DNA from 3 places in the Pseudarthrobacter sp. 902506025 genome. Region 3 is predicted to be linked to each of the others. Evidence: riboswitches for the same ligand, from Rfam matches in the RefSeq annotation. Region 3 holds a riboswitch; each other region holds the start of a gene.
The links. Region 3 has a riboswitch for thiamine pyrophosphate ahead of AB0280_RS04090 (ECF transporter S component). Riboswitches for the same ligand answer to the same signal wherever they lie in the genome.
Positions count from the first base shown of each region.

Region 1 (5,587 bases), on a different contig from region 3:
GGCAGGTCCACCTTGTTCAGCGCGACCAGCCGCGGGCGGTGGTTCAGGGGAACCACTTCGCCGTCCTGGCCCGCGTAGCTCATGTCGACGGCGTACTTCTCAAGCTCACCTTCGATGATGGCGAGGTCCGTGAGCGGGTCACGGTCGGACTCCAGGGTGCCGCAATCGAGTACGTGGACCAGGGCCGCGCAGCGCTCAACGTGGCGCAGGAAGTTGTGGCCCAGGCCCCGACCCTCGCTGGCGCCTTCGATGAGGCCGGGAACATCGGCGATGGTGAACCGCACTTCGCCGGCCTGCACCACGCCCAGGTTGGGAACCAGGGTGGTGAACGGGTAGTCGGCGATCTTGGGCCGCGCAGCGGACATGGCCGCGATCAGGCTGGACTTGCCGGCGGACGGGAAGCCCACCAGGGCGATATCGGCAATGGACTTCAGTTCCAGGACGATGTCCCGGGAATCCCCCTCGATGCCAAGCAGCGCGAAGCCCGGGGCACGGCGCTTCTGGGAGGAGAGGGCCGCGTTGCCCAGGCCGCCGATGCCGCCGGCGGCAGCCACAAACTCGGTACCTTCGCCGACGAGGTCCGCCAGGACTTCACCGTCCTTGGTCTTGACCACGGTGCCGTCCGGCACCGGCAGCACGAGGGTCTCGCCGTTCTTTCCGCCGCGCCAGTCGCCCATGCCGGGTCCGCCGTTGCTGGCGTGCCGGTGGGGTGCGTGGTGGTAGTCGAGGAGGGTGGTGGTCTGGTGGTCCACCCGGAGGATGACGTCGCCGCCGTTGCCGCCGTTGCCGCCGTCGGGTCCGCCCAGCGGCTTGAACTTCTCGCGGTGGACGGAGACGCATCCGTGGCCGCCGGTTCCGCCGGATACGTGCAGGACTACCCGGTCTACAAAGCTGGCCACGTGGATCTCCTCAAATGCTGTTTAGATGGGCGCCCGCGGACGCCACATCGATTGTAATGCGGTTAAAAGAACAGTGGAGCGGACCCTCAGGCCCGCTCCACCGCTTCAGAACTGGTTGTTACTCTGCAGCTGCAGCAGCAACGATGTTGACGACGCGACGACCGCGGCGGGTGCCGAACTCAACGGCGCCCGGGGTCAGTGCGAACAGCGTGTCGTCGCCGCCACGGCCAACGCCGGCGCCCGGGTGGAAGTGGGTGCCACGCTGGCGGACGATGATCTCGCCTGCGGAAACTACCTGGCCGCCGAAGCGCTTGACGCCGAGGTACTGAGCGTTGGAATCGCGACCGTTGCGAGTGGAGCTCGCGCCCTTTTTATGTGCCATCTGAAATGCCTGCCTCTAAATTCTGGGGAATCTGTTGAAATACCTGAACAGTAACCGGTGGTTACTTGATGCCGGTGATCTTGACCTTGGTCAGTTCCTGGCGGTGACCCTGGCGCTTCTTGTAGCCGGTCTTGTTCTTGAACTTCTGGATGACAATCTTAGGACCACGCAGGTCCTGGAGGATTTCAGCCGTAACAGTTACCTTGGCCAGGTCAGCGGCGGCGGAGGTGACCTTGTCACCATCAACCAGGAGCAGTGCGGGCAGCTCGATGGTGCTGCCGGCTCCACCGGCGACGCGGTTCAGGGTAACGAAGTCTCCAACGGAAACCTTCTCTTGGCGGCCGCCTGCGCGGACAATCGCGTACACCACTTGGGAACTCACTTCTCTCGACGTTTATTACAAAATTTGCGTGCGGAACCGACTCGGAAAAGCCAGGGTTCTCGCTGTGCCTCAACGCCGTGGGGTCATAACCCAAGTGTTGGCGTAAGCACCGAAGATCCAGAATACGCTAAATCCATCTACGGCCGCAAATGAGGCTGGTTCCGGCGGCCCGGCTGTGGTAGTAACCACACCCCGACAAGCTGCACCGCAACCATGCCCCTCCATAATAGCGGCGGTGCTGCCCGCAGGGGTCAGGCATGCAGCCTCGGCGCGTCGAAGAATTCCACTTCCAGGCGGCAGGACTGCCTGAAGGCGGTCACCATCGCCGCCTGTTCATGGTCGGAGGCCTTCCGCCCTGCCGCGTCCACGATGGCGATGGCCCGCCGGGTGGCTTCGGCGAAGCCCTCGTCGGCGTAGGTCCGGAGCCAGGCTGCGTAGGCGTGGCCGTCAGGCGCTCCCGAGGCGAGGAACTGGGCGTGCAGCTTTTCCCCTACCTCGGCGTAGAGCCAGAAACAGGGCAGAACAGCGGCGGCCAGGACGGCGTAACTTCCCGACGCCGACGCTGCAGTGAGGTGGTCCACGTAGGCCTTGGTGACGGGGCCAAGTCCGCCCTGGGCAGGGCGGGTGCTGAGCCATGAGCGGTGCAGCTCCGACTCCACCTCCAGGCATTGCTGCGAGGATCCGGCCCAGAACAGCTGCTCCGCTTCGGAGGGGGCCAGGGCACTGGCCCGGGCGAGGACGCGGGAGTAGCCGTTCAGGTACAGGGCATCCTGCGCCAGGTAGTAGGCAAAGTCCTTCTCAGCAAGGTCTCCGGAGGCCAGGCCGCGGATGAAGTCCAGGGCGTAGATGTCCGCCACGTCCTGCTGGGCTTCCGTCCACAGCCGGGCAGCGAAAGCGCCTTCCGCGGGGGCCGGCCGCACATGGTGGAAATGGTGCACGGGGCCGTTGCCCTGGCCCACCTCAAGCTGCTCCGAGTTCTCAAGGGCGCCGGCCAGCCATGGCTTGACCGTCAGGAGCGATGCCTCCCAGTCCCCAAGGCGTGCCTGGACGGTGGCCATCGCGGAGGACAGGGAGCAGCCGGTGCCATGGCTGTTGCGGGTGGAAATTCGTTTGCCGTGCACTTCCACCACTTCCTGGGACAGGAGGCCGGCCGTGTTGACCAGCGCGTCCGGGCAGTCTGCACCCGCGAGGTGGCCACCCTTGACCAGCACGGTGGCTCCGGTGGCTTCGGCAAGGCGCCTTCCCTGGTCCAGCGCCGCCGGCCAGGTCCCGGCAGGGTCCCCGCCCACCAGCATGGCAAGCTCCGGGAGGTTGGGAGTGATGAGGTGCGCCAGGGGCAGCAGTTCGCGGAGGGCAGCCTCCGCGGATTCCTTCAGCAGCCGGTCACCACTGGTGGCCACCATCACGGGGTCGAGGACCACGACGGCGGGGCGCACCTTCTCCAGCCAATGCCGGACAGTGCGGATGACGCTCTCGTCGCCCAGCATGCCGATCTTGACCGCGTCGATGGAGATATCGTCGCTGACCGCGTCCAGTTGTTCGGCGAGGAAAGCGGCCGGAGGAACGTGGACAGCCTGCACGCCACGGGTGTTCTGTGCCGTCAGGGCGGTGATGGCAGCCATACCGTATCCGCCGTGGGCGGCAATGCTTTTGAGGTCGGCCTGGATGCCGGCGCCACCGGACGGGTCGGAGCCCGCGATCGAGAGGACCCGCGGGACGTCCCGGCCCGGGGGCAGCGCGGTGGGAACGCCGGAGGCAGCAGGAAGGGGCATGGAAAGGGTCGAAGACAAGAGACATCCCTTCGCCGGTACTAGCCGGACAGGTTCAACGGGTCTGGATCTCAGCCGGCCTTCTGCGCGGCACCCCGTGTCGGTTTCCACCCTAGCCCGTAGGCCGCACCAGGAGGAAAGGATGACAGCCCTCGGGTCAAGGAAACAACAACCTCGCAGCAGCAGGAATCCCCGCCACACGGCCGATTCCCACGGTGCTTCCCGGGTGAATCGTCCGCAGGACGGGGATTCCTTACTGCGTGGCCGTTTGGCCGGTAACTCCTGCGCCTAGAGCTCCGAGGCAGGCACACCCACGCCGAGGATGATGGGTTCCTCGGGCGCCTTGCCCGGTTCCGCCGGTGCCTGCTGGGGCTTCACGGGTTCGGGAGCCTTGGCCGCGTGCGAATGGCCTGCGCCTGCCGCCTGGACGTTTTCGTGATGCTGGACGGCGGTCTCGTTGGCGGCACCCTGGGCACGGCTGGCGGCACGGTGGCGCCGCGGCCTGCGCTGTCGCGACTGCTCCAGCGTGTGGTCGGAGTAGTCCTTTCCGGCTGCAGCTTCCGTTGCGGCGGCGCGGGCTTCCGCTCCCCCGCCGTCGTGCTGCCGTTCCGGCACCGCAGCCTCCGGCACCTTCACGGCTTCGGCGGTCTTGGCAGGCGCGTTCTCCACAGGGGAAGCCGGCTGGCCAAGGTGGGCGAACGCTTCCGCGAGCCGGTCCAGAGTGAGGGCAGGCAGGGGATGCTGTTCCTCAGCGTGCTCCACGAACGGAAGCGGGACTTCCTCGCCGCCGAACGTCAGGACAGCCGCAGGACGTGCCGGGGCATCGGCGTCGTGCTTCTCCTCGACGGGCGCCGGCGCAGGCTCCACGGAAGGCACCTGCCGGGCTGCCGCCACCTCATCGTCATGCAGGTGGGCAGCGTGGGCCGCAGCGGCAATGTTCGCCAGGGCAAGCCTGGTGGCCTCCGCCTTGGCGTGCCGCTCGGCGTCCGACGGGTCGGGCTGGACCGTGTGCACGTGGACGGCAGGTGCCGGGGCCGCTTCGGGCTGCTGCCCGCCGCGTCCGCGCCGCCGCTTGCGTTCAGTACGCACGCCGGGTTGGGCATTGTCGTTCCGCTGCCCTTCCGGACGGGCTTCCGCGCGGGCTTCGGGCCGGTTGTCGGTGCGCTGGACGTGGTGCTCGGCGGCAACGATGTTGGCGCGGCGGTGCTCCACGGGATCGTCGTGGGTCACAACGCCACGGCCGGCGCAGGCCTCGCACTGCTCGCCGAAGACTTCCAGCAGTCCGGTGCCCATGCGCTTGCGGGTCATCTGGACCAGGCCAAGCGAGGTGACCTCGGCCACCTGGTGCTTGGTCCGGTCACGGCCCAGGCACTCCACCAGGCGGCGCAGGACCAGGTCGCGGTTGGATTCGAGCACCATGTCGATGAAGTCGATCACGATGATGCCGCCGATATCGCGCAGCCTCAGCTGGCGCACCACTTCCTCGGCTGCCTCAAGGTTGTTCTTGGTGACGGTCTCCTCAAGGTTGCCGCCGCTGCCGGTGAACTTGCCCGTGTTGACGTCCACCACGGTCATCGCCTCGGTACGGTCGATCACCAGGGAGCCGCCGGAGGGCAGGAAGACCTTCCGTTCAAGCGCCTTGTGGATCTGCTCGTCGATGCGCCAGGCGGCGAAGATGTCCTGGTCCTTGGTCCACTTCTCAAGGCGGCCCACAAGGTCCGGCGCCACATAGGTGACGTAGGCCTCGATGGTGTCCCAGGCTTCCTCACCGGAAACGATGAGCTTGGAGAAGTCCTCGTTGAAGACGTCGCGGACCACCTTGATGGTCAGATCGGGTTCGCCGTAGAGCAGCTCGGGAGCCAGGATCTTGGTGGACGCGGACTGGCTTTCGATGCCCTCCCACTGGGCGCGAAGCCGGTTGATGTCGTGCGTCAGCTCTTCCTCGGAAGCGCCCTCGGCCGCGGTACGGACAATCACACCGGCGTGCTCCGGCAGGCGGTCCTTGAGGATGCGCTTGAGCCGGTTGCGTTCGACGTCGGGCAGCTTGCGGGAGATGCCGGTCATGGAACCGCCGGGTACGTACACCAGGTAGCGGCCGGGCAGGGAGATCTGGCTGGTGAGGCGGGCACCCTTGTGGCCCACCGGGTCCTTGGTC
Region 1 covers NZ_JBFBKW010000009.1:86,113-91,699, reverse strand. The annotation lists gene obgE (GTPase ObgE) at 1-899, opposite strand, end outside; gene rpmA (50S ribosomal protein L27) at 1,018-1,281, opposite strand; gene rplU (50S ribosomal protein L21) at 1,343-1,651, opposite strand; gene thiD (bifunctional hydroxymethylpyrimidine kinase/phosphomethylpyrimidine kinase) at 1,915-3,435, opposite strand; TPP riboswitch at 3,443-3,540, opposite strand; gene AB0280_RS15975 (Rne/Rng family ribonuclease) at 3,721-5,587, opposite strand, start outside.
Region 1: linked by a shared signal. The riboswitch ahead of thiD (bifunctional hydroxymethylpyrimidine kinase/phosphomethylpyrimidine kinase) and the one ahead of AB0280_RS04090 (ECF transporter S component) in region 3 are both predicted to bind thiamine pyrophosphate.

Region 2 (5,587 bases), on a different contig from region 3:
TCACCAGGTCCCCGGCCACCTGGACTGCCAGTTCACGGGTGGGAACAATGACCAGGGCCTGCGGTGCGCCGGGCACGGCCAGCTTGGCGTAGCCGGGATCGTCCTGCCCGATCACGCGCTGCAGCGCCGGAATGCCGAAGCCCAGGGTCTTGCCGGTACCGGTCTTGGCCTGGCCGATGATGTCGTGGCCGCCCAGCGCGACCGGCAGGGTCATGGCCTGGATGGGGAAGGGGTGGGTGATGCCGGCGTCGGCCAGGGATTCGACGATGTCTGCGCGGACGTTGTAGTCGGCGAAGGACTTCTCCGCGATCTCGTGCGGCGTCTCGTCGGAGATTATGGTTTCTTCCGGCTCGATGGTCTCCGTGCCGGACTCATCGCTCAGGAGCTGGTGGGTATGCAATTCACTCACAGGGGAGTTTCCTTATTCATTTGGGCAATGGCGCTGCCTGCTCAACGGGCCGGCCCATGGCTGGCCGCTCCGGAGCACGCTCAGGCGCGCAAGCGATTCCAGTGGAAGCCGATCGCGGGCTATCTAAATGCTGGCACTGGTGACCAACGGGTACATCTCAAGATCGCGTAGGGGCGGGCTTGTTGGTTTCAAATCAAGGAAATCAACGACCGGGCATCCAGTTCTACCCCTCCAGTCTAGCCGTACAGGCGCGGAAACACGGTTTCGGCCCGCCCAGGCGGCCCGCCGGCCCGTCAGGAAACGAGTTCGAAGTGGATCTGCCGGGTGGTGATGTCCGAGGAAACCAGCCGGACGCGGACCTTGGTACCGGACTCCAGTTCGCCCGCGCAGCGTGCAGTCACCGCAGGTTCGGCGATCTGGATGATCCCCGAACTTCCGTTCCCGTTGCCGTTGCCGTTTTTCCCGTTCCCGTTTCCATTCTTGCCATTCCCGTTGCCGTTTCCGTTCTGCGGCTTGGATCCGGAAATGACGATCGCATCAAACTCCTGCCCGATGTGGTTCAGCAGCAGCGCCGCTTCCACGGTGTCCAGGGCCAGGCGTTCCATGCGGGAGGCCAGCTGGTCCGATCCCGCCATGATGCCCGGGAGCAGCGGCAGGGCCTCCCGCGCCCAGCCAGGGACGTCGCCGCCGTTGCTCAGGGCCTCGCAAATGACCAGCACGAAGCGGTCCACCAGGCGGCGCAGCGGCGCGGTGGTGTGGGCATAGGCTGCGCCGATGGCCGACTGGATGCCGTCTTCCGGGACAGTGCCGTCGAAAGCTGTGTAGGACGCGCCACGGAACAGCATGCCGGCTGAGTGCATGATGGCCAGCTGCCGCGGATCGGTGGGATCGAGGGACCGGAGGTACTCGCCGTAGCTGACCTCCCCGTCCCATGGCCTGCCCAGCACCTCGGTCTGCAGCCGGAAATGCCGCAGGGACCGTTCATCCGGGGCAGGCATGGTGCGCAGGATGCCCACTTTGCCCTCCAGCATCAGCTGCGCGGCGGCCATTCCGGTCATCAGCGAAATCTGTGCATTCCAGTCCTCCACGGGAAGCTGCGGAACAGCGTCGATCCGGTAGCCGCCGTCGGGCAACTGGACGATCTCCTGCTCAGGCATGTTCAGGCTGGCGCCCCCGCGTGCCCGTTCCAGCGCCACCCGCTTCAGTCCCACCTCGCGGAGGAGGCCCAGTACGGGGGAGGCAGTCCCGGCGTCGAGATCGGCCTGGGCGCCTTTATAGCTGAGCTTGTCACGGCTGATGACCCGCGCCCTCCGGACGCCCACGGACAGCACTGTCGCGTCGCCGTCGAGCGTGAAGTCCCAGACGAAAGCCGAACACTCCTGGCCGGGCAGCAGGCTTCCGGCGCCCTCGCTGATCACCTCGGGGTGCAGCGGGATCCGGCCGTCCGGGGCGTAGAACGTCTGTCCGCGGCGCCGCGTCTCGGCGTCCAGCGGGCCGCCCGGAGCAACAAACGCCGGAACGTCGGCGATGGCGTACATAACCCGGTAGCCGTTTCCGTCCGGTTCGATGAACACTGCCTGGTCCAGGTCCGTGGACGACGCCGGATCGATGGTCACGAATCCGACGGCGGTCAGGTCGTAGGACGGCAGTTTCAGCGCGGCGACGGCGGCGCGGGCGTCTTCCACTGCTTCGGCGGGGTACGGTCCCGGCAGTTCAAGTTCCGTCCGCAGCAGGCCCAGCGCCTCTTCCAGGGCGTTCTTGTGGTCATGGACGTTGGGGGCCAACCGATGATGTGACACAAAAATCAGCGTATCCCCAAGTCCCGGAATTAAGCAGGCTCAGGAGCCGGTGCCGTCCAGCGCGTCGAGAAGGGAGGCGGCGGCGGCTGCGGGGTCGGGTGCTTCGGTGATGGCGCGGACCACCACGATCCTGCCGGCACCGGCCTCCACCACGTCACGGACGTTTCCGTGGTCGATGCCGCCGATGGCAAACCATGGCACGGGATCTCCGGCCTGCCGGGAGGCTTCGGCGGCATATGCCACCAGTTCAGGGCCGACGGCGGCCCTGCCGGGTTTGGTGGGCGTGGCCCAGACCGGACCCACACAGAAGTAGTCCAGCCCGGACGGCCCCACCGTTGCGGCCAAAGCGGCGTCCACCTGGTCAGTGGTGTGGCTGGAGAGCCCAATGGCCGCGTTGCCGTTGACCAGCGTCCGCGCTGCCGGCAGCGGAAGGTCCTTCTGGCCGATGTGGAACACCGGCGCCCCGGACAGCACGGCGATGTCCGCACGGTCGTTGACGGCCCACAGCCGGCCATGGCGTACCGCTGTTTCCTTCAGGACCGCCAGGAGGTCCAGTTCCTCTGCGGCTTCGATGGTCTTGTCGCGCAGCTGGATGATGTCCACGCCGCCGGCAAACGCGGCGTCAACGAAGTCCGCGAAATCGCCGCGCGCAGTCCGTGCGTCGGTGCAGAGGTACAGGCGCGCTGCCTTGAGGGCGTCAATGTGGCCGGCGTTGGCAACTTCGGCGGGGAGGGCAGCGGAGGCTGGGGCGTGGGGGCCGGCGGGCAGGGATGAGGCGGACACATTCATGCCTGCAAGCCTAGTTCCTCTAAACTGGGCTGGTACTGCGGGAGCCCGCGGCAGCTGTCATAAAGCGCCGGGCTGAGAGGGCGTCAGAGCCGACCGCTTGACCTGATCCGGTTAATGCCGGCGTAGGGAAGGAACCACATGCGCAACCCCGTTGACAGTCTCCCCGGGCCCGAAGGCGCCAGCGCAAACTCCACTGTCCGGGCCGACGTCGCCGTCATCGGCGGGGGAGTGGTGGGCCACGGCATCGCCTGGGAGGCGCAGCGTTCCGGACGCTCCGTTGCCCTGATCGACGACGCACCCGGAAACGGTGCCAGCTGGGCCGCCGCGGGCATGCTGGCCCCGGTCAGCGAACTGCACTACCAGGAGGAGGACCTCCTGGAACTGATGCTTGAGGCGTCGTCCCGCTGGCCAGGGTTCGCCGCGGGGATCGCCGGCGCGACGGGGGCGGATTGCGGATACCTGACGACGCCGACACTCGCCGTGGGTGCCGACGCCGCGGACCGCCGCGCGCTGATGGACCTCCGCGCGGTACAACAGGCCAACGGACTGGGGGTGGAGCCCCTGGCCGTGCGCGAAGCCCGCAAACGCGAGCCGCTCCTCAGCCCCGCCATCGCCTGTGCCCTGGACACACCCGCGGACCACCAAGTGGACCCCCGGCGCCTGGTGGCGGCCCTGCGGCTGGCCCTCGCGGGCGTTGCACTGACGTCCCCGGAGCTGGCCGCCGCGGGCGCGGTGGACGGGTATGCCGTGCCGGACCGGGCCACCGGCCTGCTGTGGGAGGGCGGAACGGTTGCCGGTGCCAGCCTCGCCGGCGGCGGCACCGTCCTGGCAACGGAAACCATCGTGGCCAACGGCCTGCAGGCAGGGGACCTTGGCGGCCTGCCCGACGGCCTCGACCTGCCACTGCGCCCAGTCCACGGGGACATACTCCGTCTCGCCGTTCCGCAGCACCTCCAGCCCCTGGTGACCTCCACGGTTCGTGGGCTGGTGCACGGAGTCCCCGTCTACATCGTCCCCCGGCAGGACGGGACCGTGGTGATCGGGGCAACCCAGCGCGAGGACGCGCTCTCCGATGCCGTGAGCGCCGGAGGCGTCTACCAGCTGCTGCGGGACGCTCAGGCGCTGGTGCCCGCCGTCGCTGAACTGGAACTGCTCGAGTGCACCGCCCGGGCCCGCCCCGGTACCCCCGACAACGCGCCCCTGCTGGGCCGCGTGCCGGTGGATCCGGGGTCCGGAAACCCTGCCGCCGGGCATGTCCCGGGACTCATCATCGCCACCGGGTTCTTCCGGCACGGCGTCCTGCTCACCCCCGCCGCAGCCGCCATCTGCACGGCACTGCTGGACGGGACATCAGATTCCCGCTGGTCGCCCTTCAGCCCGGAGCGGTTCTCCCGGCCGGCGGCAGCCGCCACCACACCCCACATCAAGGAGACAGCGTGAACATCACCCTGAACGGAAACACGCACGAGGTGGCCGACGGCGCCTCCATCACCACGCTCGTCAGCCAAGTCACCGGACGCCCGCTGGCACCCAACGGACAGGCGACGGACGGCGGGAAACTGGGCGTCGCCGTCGCACATAATGCCCAGGTGGTGCCGCGGAGCCAATGGTTCGCCACCGCGCTCGCCGAGGGCGACGATATTGAACTTGTCACTGCAGTACAGGGAGGCTGACGCCATGACCGAAACCAGCACCATCAACCCCGCCGGAAACGCGGGCGCCGCCGACGCCCTGGTGATTGACGGCGTCGCCCTCGGATCCCGGCTCATCATGGGCACGGGCGGGGCACCCAGCCTGGACGGCCTGGGCGCAGCGCTGCTGGCCTCCGGCACCGCCCTGACCACGGTGGCCATGCGCCGGTACTCCACTGCTGAAACCGGTTCGCTGTTCCAGCTGCTGGTGGACCATGGGATCCGCGTGCTGCCCAACACGGCCGGCTGCTTCACGGCCAGGGATGCGGTCCTGACCGCCGAACTGGCGCGGGAGGCCCTGGAGACCGACTGGGTGAAACTGGAGGTCATCGCCGACGAGCAGACCCTCCTGCCGGACGCCGTGGAACTCGTGGACGCCACGGAGCAGCTGGTCAACCGCGGGTTCAAGGTCTTCGCCTACACGAATGACGACCCCGTGCTTGCGTTGCGGCTGGAGAACCTCGGCGCCACCGCCGTCATGCCGCTGGGCGCCCCGATCGGTACCGGACTGGGGATCCTGAACCCGCACAACATCGAGCTGATCGTTTCCCGCGCGTCGGTGCCGGTGGTCTTGGATGCAGGCATCGGCACGGCGTCAGACGCCGCGCTGGCCATGGAGCTGGGCTGCGACGCCGTCCTGCTGGCCACGGCAGTGACGCGTGCCCAGAACCCCGCGCTCATGGGCGAGGCGTTCAAGCACGCAGTGATCGCCGGCAGGATGGCCAGGGCCGCCGGGCGCATCCCGCGCCGGGAGCACGCCCTTGCCTCCTCTGCGATGGAGGGCCGGGCGGAGTTCCTCTGACCCCCGTCATACAGGTGTGGCCACCGCCCGGATGGGTGGTGGCCACACGCGTTTGTACTGCCCTGCCGGCGGTCAGCGCCGCAGAATAACAGTCAGG
Region 2 covers NZ_JBFBKW010000003.1:223,346-228,932, reverse strand. The annotation lists gene AB0280_RS08250 (DEAD/DEAH box helicase) at 1-409, opposite strand, end outside; gene AB0280_RS08245 (RNB domain-containing ribonuclease) at 703-2,208, opposite strand; gene thiE (thiamine phosphate synthase) at 2,248-2,997, opposite strand; TPP riboswitch at 3,025-3,143, shown strand; gene AB0280_RS08235 (FAD-dependent oxidoreductase) at 3,136-4,437, shown strand; gene thiS (sulfur carrier protein ThiS) at 4,434-4,670, shown strand; gene AB0280_RS08225 (thiazole synthase) at 4,675-5,490, shown strand; gene AB0280_RS08220 (hypothetical protein) at 5,563-5,587, opposite strand, start outside.
Region 2: linked by a shared signal. The riboswitch ahead of AB0280_RS08235 (FAD-dependent oxidoreductase) and the one ahead of AB0280_RS04090 (ECF transporter S component) in region 3 are both predicted to bind thiamine pyrophosphate.

Region 3 (5,587 bases):
GGGATCTTCCGGAAGCCTTTGCGGCGGGGGCGTTCGCGGGAGACGCCCAGCTGCTCTGCGGCCAGCAGGAGGCTGCCTGCACCGGGAGCCGGGACGGCGGCGCGGGCGCGTGTGGCCGGCACATACCCGGGCACCCACACGCCGGCAGCGGCCAGCATGGTCCGCGCCTCCGTAAGGACGCGGTCCGGCGGCCCGTCCAGGAGCACTGCAGGATCCGCGGCGGAGCCGGGCTGCAGGACCACGATCCGGTCCACGAGGTCCTTCCAGACGGACACCCGGTGCTCCACCACCACCAGCGTCGCCCCGGTTTTGTCCAGGGAGCGGGCCACGGCGTCGCGGACCTCCAGCACGCCGTCCGGGTCCAGGTTGGCGGTGGGCTCGTCCAGCAGGATCAGTCCGGGACGCATCGCCAGGATGCCCGCCAGCGCCAGGCGCTGCTTTTGGCCGCCGGAGAGGGCCGACGTCGGGTGGTCCAGCGGGAGGTGGGCGAGCCCGACGTCGGCAAGTGCCTCGTGAACGCGCGGCCAGATGGCGTCGCGGGGCACCGCAAGGTTTTCGGCGCCGAAGGCGACGTCGTCCCCCACCCGCGACAGGACCACCTGGGTCTCCGGGTCCTGCTGCATGAGGCCGGCGCGGCCGCGCCGTGCCCGTGGCGGGGCCCCGTCCACCAGCAGCGAACCGGACTCGTCGGCGTCGCCTGCCTCGCCGTCGTCGTTGATGTCCCCCAGGACGCCGGCAAGGGCGTGCAGCAGCGTGGACTTCCCGGCGCCGGAGGGCCCCAGCAGGAGCACCCGCTCCCCGGGGGCGATGTCCAGGTCAAGGCCGTGGACGGCGGGCTTGGCCCGGCCGGCGTGCCGCCATCCCCAGCCGCGGGCGGCGATGGCGGCAGGCCGGACCATGCCGGAGGCGTCCTGGGAGGGTGCCATCAGGAGAAGACGGGCTCCGTGGCAGCCTTGCGGGACGCGAAGGAGCTCAGCACGCCGGTGCGGGCCAGGCCGCGGGTGGCAAGCCAGGACAAAGCGCCCGCCAGGATGGCCCCGGAAAGGGTGGTCAGCACGATGTAGGCGAGCTTGTCCGCGCCGGAGTAGGCAATGTTCCAGCCCCACGGGGCAAACGAGTCATTCAGGCCGCAGAAGAACCCTGCCGCGGCGCCGGCCAGCAGCGATACAGGAAGGTTGAACTTGCGGTAGACGAAGATCGCGAAAATGATTTCCGCGCCCAGGCCCTGGATGAAACCCGAAAACAGGACCGAGGCGCCGTACTGGGAACCCATCAGCAGTTCGCCGGTGGCGGCTACGGTCTCGCAGAACAGGGCAGCCCCGGGCTTGCGGATGATGAGCATGCCCAGCACCCCGGGAATCATCCAGCCGCCGGCGAGCAGTCCGGTCAGGGGCGGGTAGGCGGCGTTCATGGGGGCGGACAGTGCGGCGGCCCCCTGGTCCCATGCCCAGAAAATGACGCCGCCCGCGATGGCCACCAGGGCGGCGACGACGATGTCCACGACGCGCCAGGACTTACTGGTGGTCTTCTTGATTGCTGCAGTACTCATGTGATCCTCCTGGGAAACAGGAGGGGAAAGTGGACCCGGCTGCCGGCCTGTGGCCGTGCATCCGCGACACTTTGAGAACTCGACTCCCTTGCGCCGGTACTAACCGGATCAGGTTCGAGGGTCTGCGGCTGTCCGCACTCTCAGCGCCCACCTGCGGTGCCCGGCCTGCGCCAGGATGCCCGACGGCGGCGCTCCCCTGTCGTTTTTAGTGTTGCTTTGTGGTTGGGTAACGCTGTTCATTTCGCCCAGTTGGGCGTGGTCAAGTTTACACCTGGCAGGAGTAGATTGAGGGCCATGACCGCCAATCCACCGGATGTGACCGGGTTCGATCCTGATTCCAGCGACGCCCAGCCGGAGGGCTCACTGGAGGCGCAGATTGCCCGCATCGAGGCGGAGGTCCGGGAGCTCCAGTTCCCCGGCTTCTCGCTGGACGATGCGTTGAACCTTGGCCTGCTCCTCGTTGAACTGGGCAAGGAGCGGTCGTTGCCCATCGCCATCGACATCGCCAAGGGTGAGCAGGTGCTGTTCCATGTCGCACTTCCTGGCGCCACGCCTGACAACGGCCACTGGATCCGGGCCAAGCAGCGCACTGCCCTCCGGTACGAGGTGCCCTCCCTCCTGGTGGGACTGCGTGGCCGGCTGGGCGGCGGCCGGATCGAGGACAACGCCTGGTTCGACCAGTCCCGCTATGCGGCACACGGGGGCGCGTTTCCGATCCACGTCACGGGCGTTGGGGTGGTGGCTTCCGTGGCGGTGTCCGGACTGCCGCAGCTGCAGGACCACGAACTGGTGGTTGAGGCACTGCGCGACATCCTGGGGTCGGCGCTGGACGAGTAGCGCCGGCCAACCAGCCCTGGCTGACCAGGCGCAGCGGGACAAGCACCGTACATGCCCGGCGACACCAGGCCGCTTAGCTTTCATTAGTAATCATGCTTACTATATTGTCCCCGGGGTACGACCACCACAGGGAATGGGAGCACCTTCGGCGTCCCTTCCCGCAACCGGCGCGGCAACCAAGGAGCACCATGAGAATCCCGGACACCAGAGGCCCCATCAGCAGCGCCCTCTTTGCGGCCCTGTCCAAGGCCCCTGATGCAGCCACGCCCGAGCTGGACGGGCTGCACCGGCTGGTCGCGGGGCAGGTGGCCCGAACCGGTGACATCATCGCCGACGAAGACATCCAGCTGTCCCTCTTTTGCCTCTACGAACTGCATTATTCGGGCCTGGACGGGGTCAGCGACGCCTGGGAGTGGGAACCGGCCCTGATCAGGGTCCGGCGCCTGATCGAGGAACCCTTCGAAGCCGCCCTTCGTGCCGCCGCACGCCAGGCCGCCGGTGACGCCGACCTGCCCGCCGGGATTGCCATGACCAGCGATGCCGTTGCCGACGTCCTTTTTGGCCTCGCCGGTATGGACACCGGTCCCAGCGTTTCCCGCTTTGTCGCACGGAAGGCAAGCCTGGAGCAGCTCAAAGAGTTCCTGATCCACAAGTCCGTGTACCAGTTGAAAGAAGCGGATCCGCACACCTGGGCCATTCCGCGGCTCACCGGCCGGGCGAAGGCTGCCCTCGTGGAAATCCAGGCGGACGAATACGGCGGCGGCAGGCCGGAACGGATGCACAGCGCGCTGTTTGCCCGGACCATGCGCGGGCTGGGCCTGGACGACAGGTACGGCGCGTACGTCGACACCATCCCGGCCGTCTCCCTCGCATCCGTGAACCTCATGTCGCTGTGCGGCCTGAACCGGCGGCTCCGCGGGGCAATCACCGGCCACCTGGCCATCTACGAAATGACTTCATCCCAGCCCAACCGTTTCTACGGCAACGGATTCCGCCGGCACGGTTTCGCCGCGGACGTCACCCACTACTTCGATGAGCATGTGGAGGCCGACGCCGTGCATGAGCAGATTGCCGGGCGGGACCTCGCCGGCGGCTTGGTTGAGGCCGAGCCAAAGCTCCTTGCGGACGTCCTGTTCGGTGCCACCGCCGTCATGGCCATTGACGGCCGCGTCTCCGCCCACCTCCTGTCCTCCTGGGAAGCCGGGGAAACATCGCTCCGGGCGGCCGTGCCGGCGGCAGCGTGACAGGCTGGCGGCAGGCCTACGACGATTCTGCGAAGCCGCAGCGGCTGGGCGCCGAGGAAACCGGAAACAACAATGAATGTGGTGCAGGCATGAACTTCGAACAGCATGGAACACGGCCGGACGTGGAGCAGGAACCCGCCCCCGGCTCGATCGTGGTGTGCCCCGATGGTCCCCTCATTGTCAGGGGTGACTTCGAGATCGTTACCCCTTCCGGCGACGCCGTGCCCAGGGAGCGGAGGACCGTCGCCCTGTGCCGGTGCGGGGCGTCCGCCATCAAGCCCTATTGCGACGGCACCCACAAGATGATCAAGTTCCGCACCGAACCCAAGGCCGGCCAGCCCCCGGCCTGACCACAGAGCCGCCCGCCGGCCACGCCCTGCCCGGACCAGCCCGGGTGTGAGGCTAGGCTGGGACCAGTCCGTTTTCCGCCCGCAAGGAGTACCAGCAATGAACCTTCTCATCAAACTGCTCGGGACCGCCGTGAGCCTCGGCGCAGGCCTGGCCGGCACCAAGCTGGTCAACACCATCTGGGAAAAGACCACGGGGCAGAAAGCACCCACCGGCAAGAATGAGGACGTCCCCACCAGCCTCCGGTCTGCTTTGACCTTCGCGCTGATCTCGGCGTCTGTCAGCGCCATCATCCAGGTCCTGGCCAACCGCGGCACCCAGCGTGCCATCACCCGGTTCGCCAAGACGCAAGACATCGTCTAGCTGCCCAAAGCTTCGCTTAGCGCTGCCGGCCGTCGTCGGAACTGTCCTCCAGGGCGGTCTCGGCGGCGGCTTTTTGCACCACGGCTTCCAGCTCGTCGGCTGTGAGCAGTTCCCGGTGCAGGTGCTTGGTGCGGTAGCCGGCCCGGCCCACCATGTGGGCGGACACGGGCACCGTGAGCAGCTGGAAGATCCATGCCGCAGCCAGGACCGGCCACACCGAACAGGTCCGCATCTGCAGCCCAATGGCGGCCAGCAGCAGGAACAGGCCCAGGACCTGCGGCTTGGTGGCGGCATGCATGCGGCTCAGCAGGTCCGGGAAGCGCAGCAGGCCAATCGCCGCGCCCAGGGACATGAGCGCGCCCACCACCATGAACACGGCCGAGACAGCGTCGATCCAGGCATCCGGCCCGGAAAAGTCAGGATTCATTGGGCTTCACCCTCCGGTCCGCCACGAACCGGGCCACTGTAACGGACCCGATGAACCCGATGATGGAGATGGCCACCACCAGCATCAGGTTGTTCAAGTGCCGGTTCACTGCCATATCCACGCACAGGGCACCGCCCAGGATGGCGAGCAGGACGTCGGCTGCCAGGACACGGTCCAGCAGCGACGGGCCGCGGGCGATCCGGAGGATGGCACCCGCCGCGGCCAGCGAGAAAATGACGGCCGTGACGGCCAGGACAACGTTCATCATGCGGTGGCCTCCATTCGCACTTCTTCAAGTTCCTCGCGGCTGCCCATGATGCGGATCAGGCCGGCTTCGATGGAACGGACTTCGTTCCGCAGGCCCTCCACGTCCTGTTTTGAGGTGATGTTGAGGGCGTGCAGGTAGAGGGTGGACGTGGAACGGTCCACCTCCACCACCAGCGAGCCCGGGATCAGGGAGATCACATGGCCGGTGGCGGTGACGATCAGGTCCTGGCGGCTCCTCAGCTTCACCGCGACGACGGCGTTGGTCACCTTGGGTCCGCGGGCCGTTGCCAGGTACAGCACCTGGGCGCTGGCCACCACCACCTTGCCCACGAAGGCCAGCGCAAAGGGCACGGCGTAGAGGATATTGAAGCGGCCGCTGAGCTCCACCGGCGGAAGGTAGAAGAGCCGGGCCACGCCCACGGCCAGGAGGGCACCGAACAACAGGTTTCCGGGGCTGAAATCCTGCCACAGGGCGCCCCAGACGATCACCAGCCAGACCAGCAGGGGCAGTTCCTGGCGCAGCGAAATGCGTTTGCGGCTCATCGCCCTCCT
Region 3 covers NZ_JBFBKW010000002.1:57,412-62,998, reverse strand. The annotation lists gene AB0280_RS04095 (ABC transporter ATP-binding protein) at 1-926, opposite strand, end outside; gene AB0280_RS04090 (ECF transporter S component) at 926-1,549, opposite strand; TPP riboswitch at 1,617-1,757, opposite strand; gene AB0280_RS04085 (heme-degrading domain-containing protein) at 1,844-2,386, shown strand; gene AB0280_RS04080 (iron-containing redox enzyme family protein) at 2,575-3,630, shown strand; gene AB0280_RS04075 (CDGSH iron-sulfur domain-containing protein) at 3,720-3,980, shown strand; gene AB0280_RS04070 (DUF4235 domain-containing protein) at 4,078-4,341, shown strand; gene mnhG (monovalent cation/H(+) antiporter subunit G) at 4,358-4,768, opposite strand; gene AB0280_RS04060 (monovalent cation/H+ antiporter complex subunit F) at 4,758-5,036, opposite strand; gene AB0280_RS04055 (Na+/H+ antiporter subunit E) at 5,033-5,578, opposite strand; gene AB0280_RS04050 (Na+/H+ antiporter subunit D) at 5,575-5,587, opposite strand, start outside.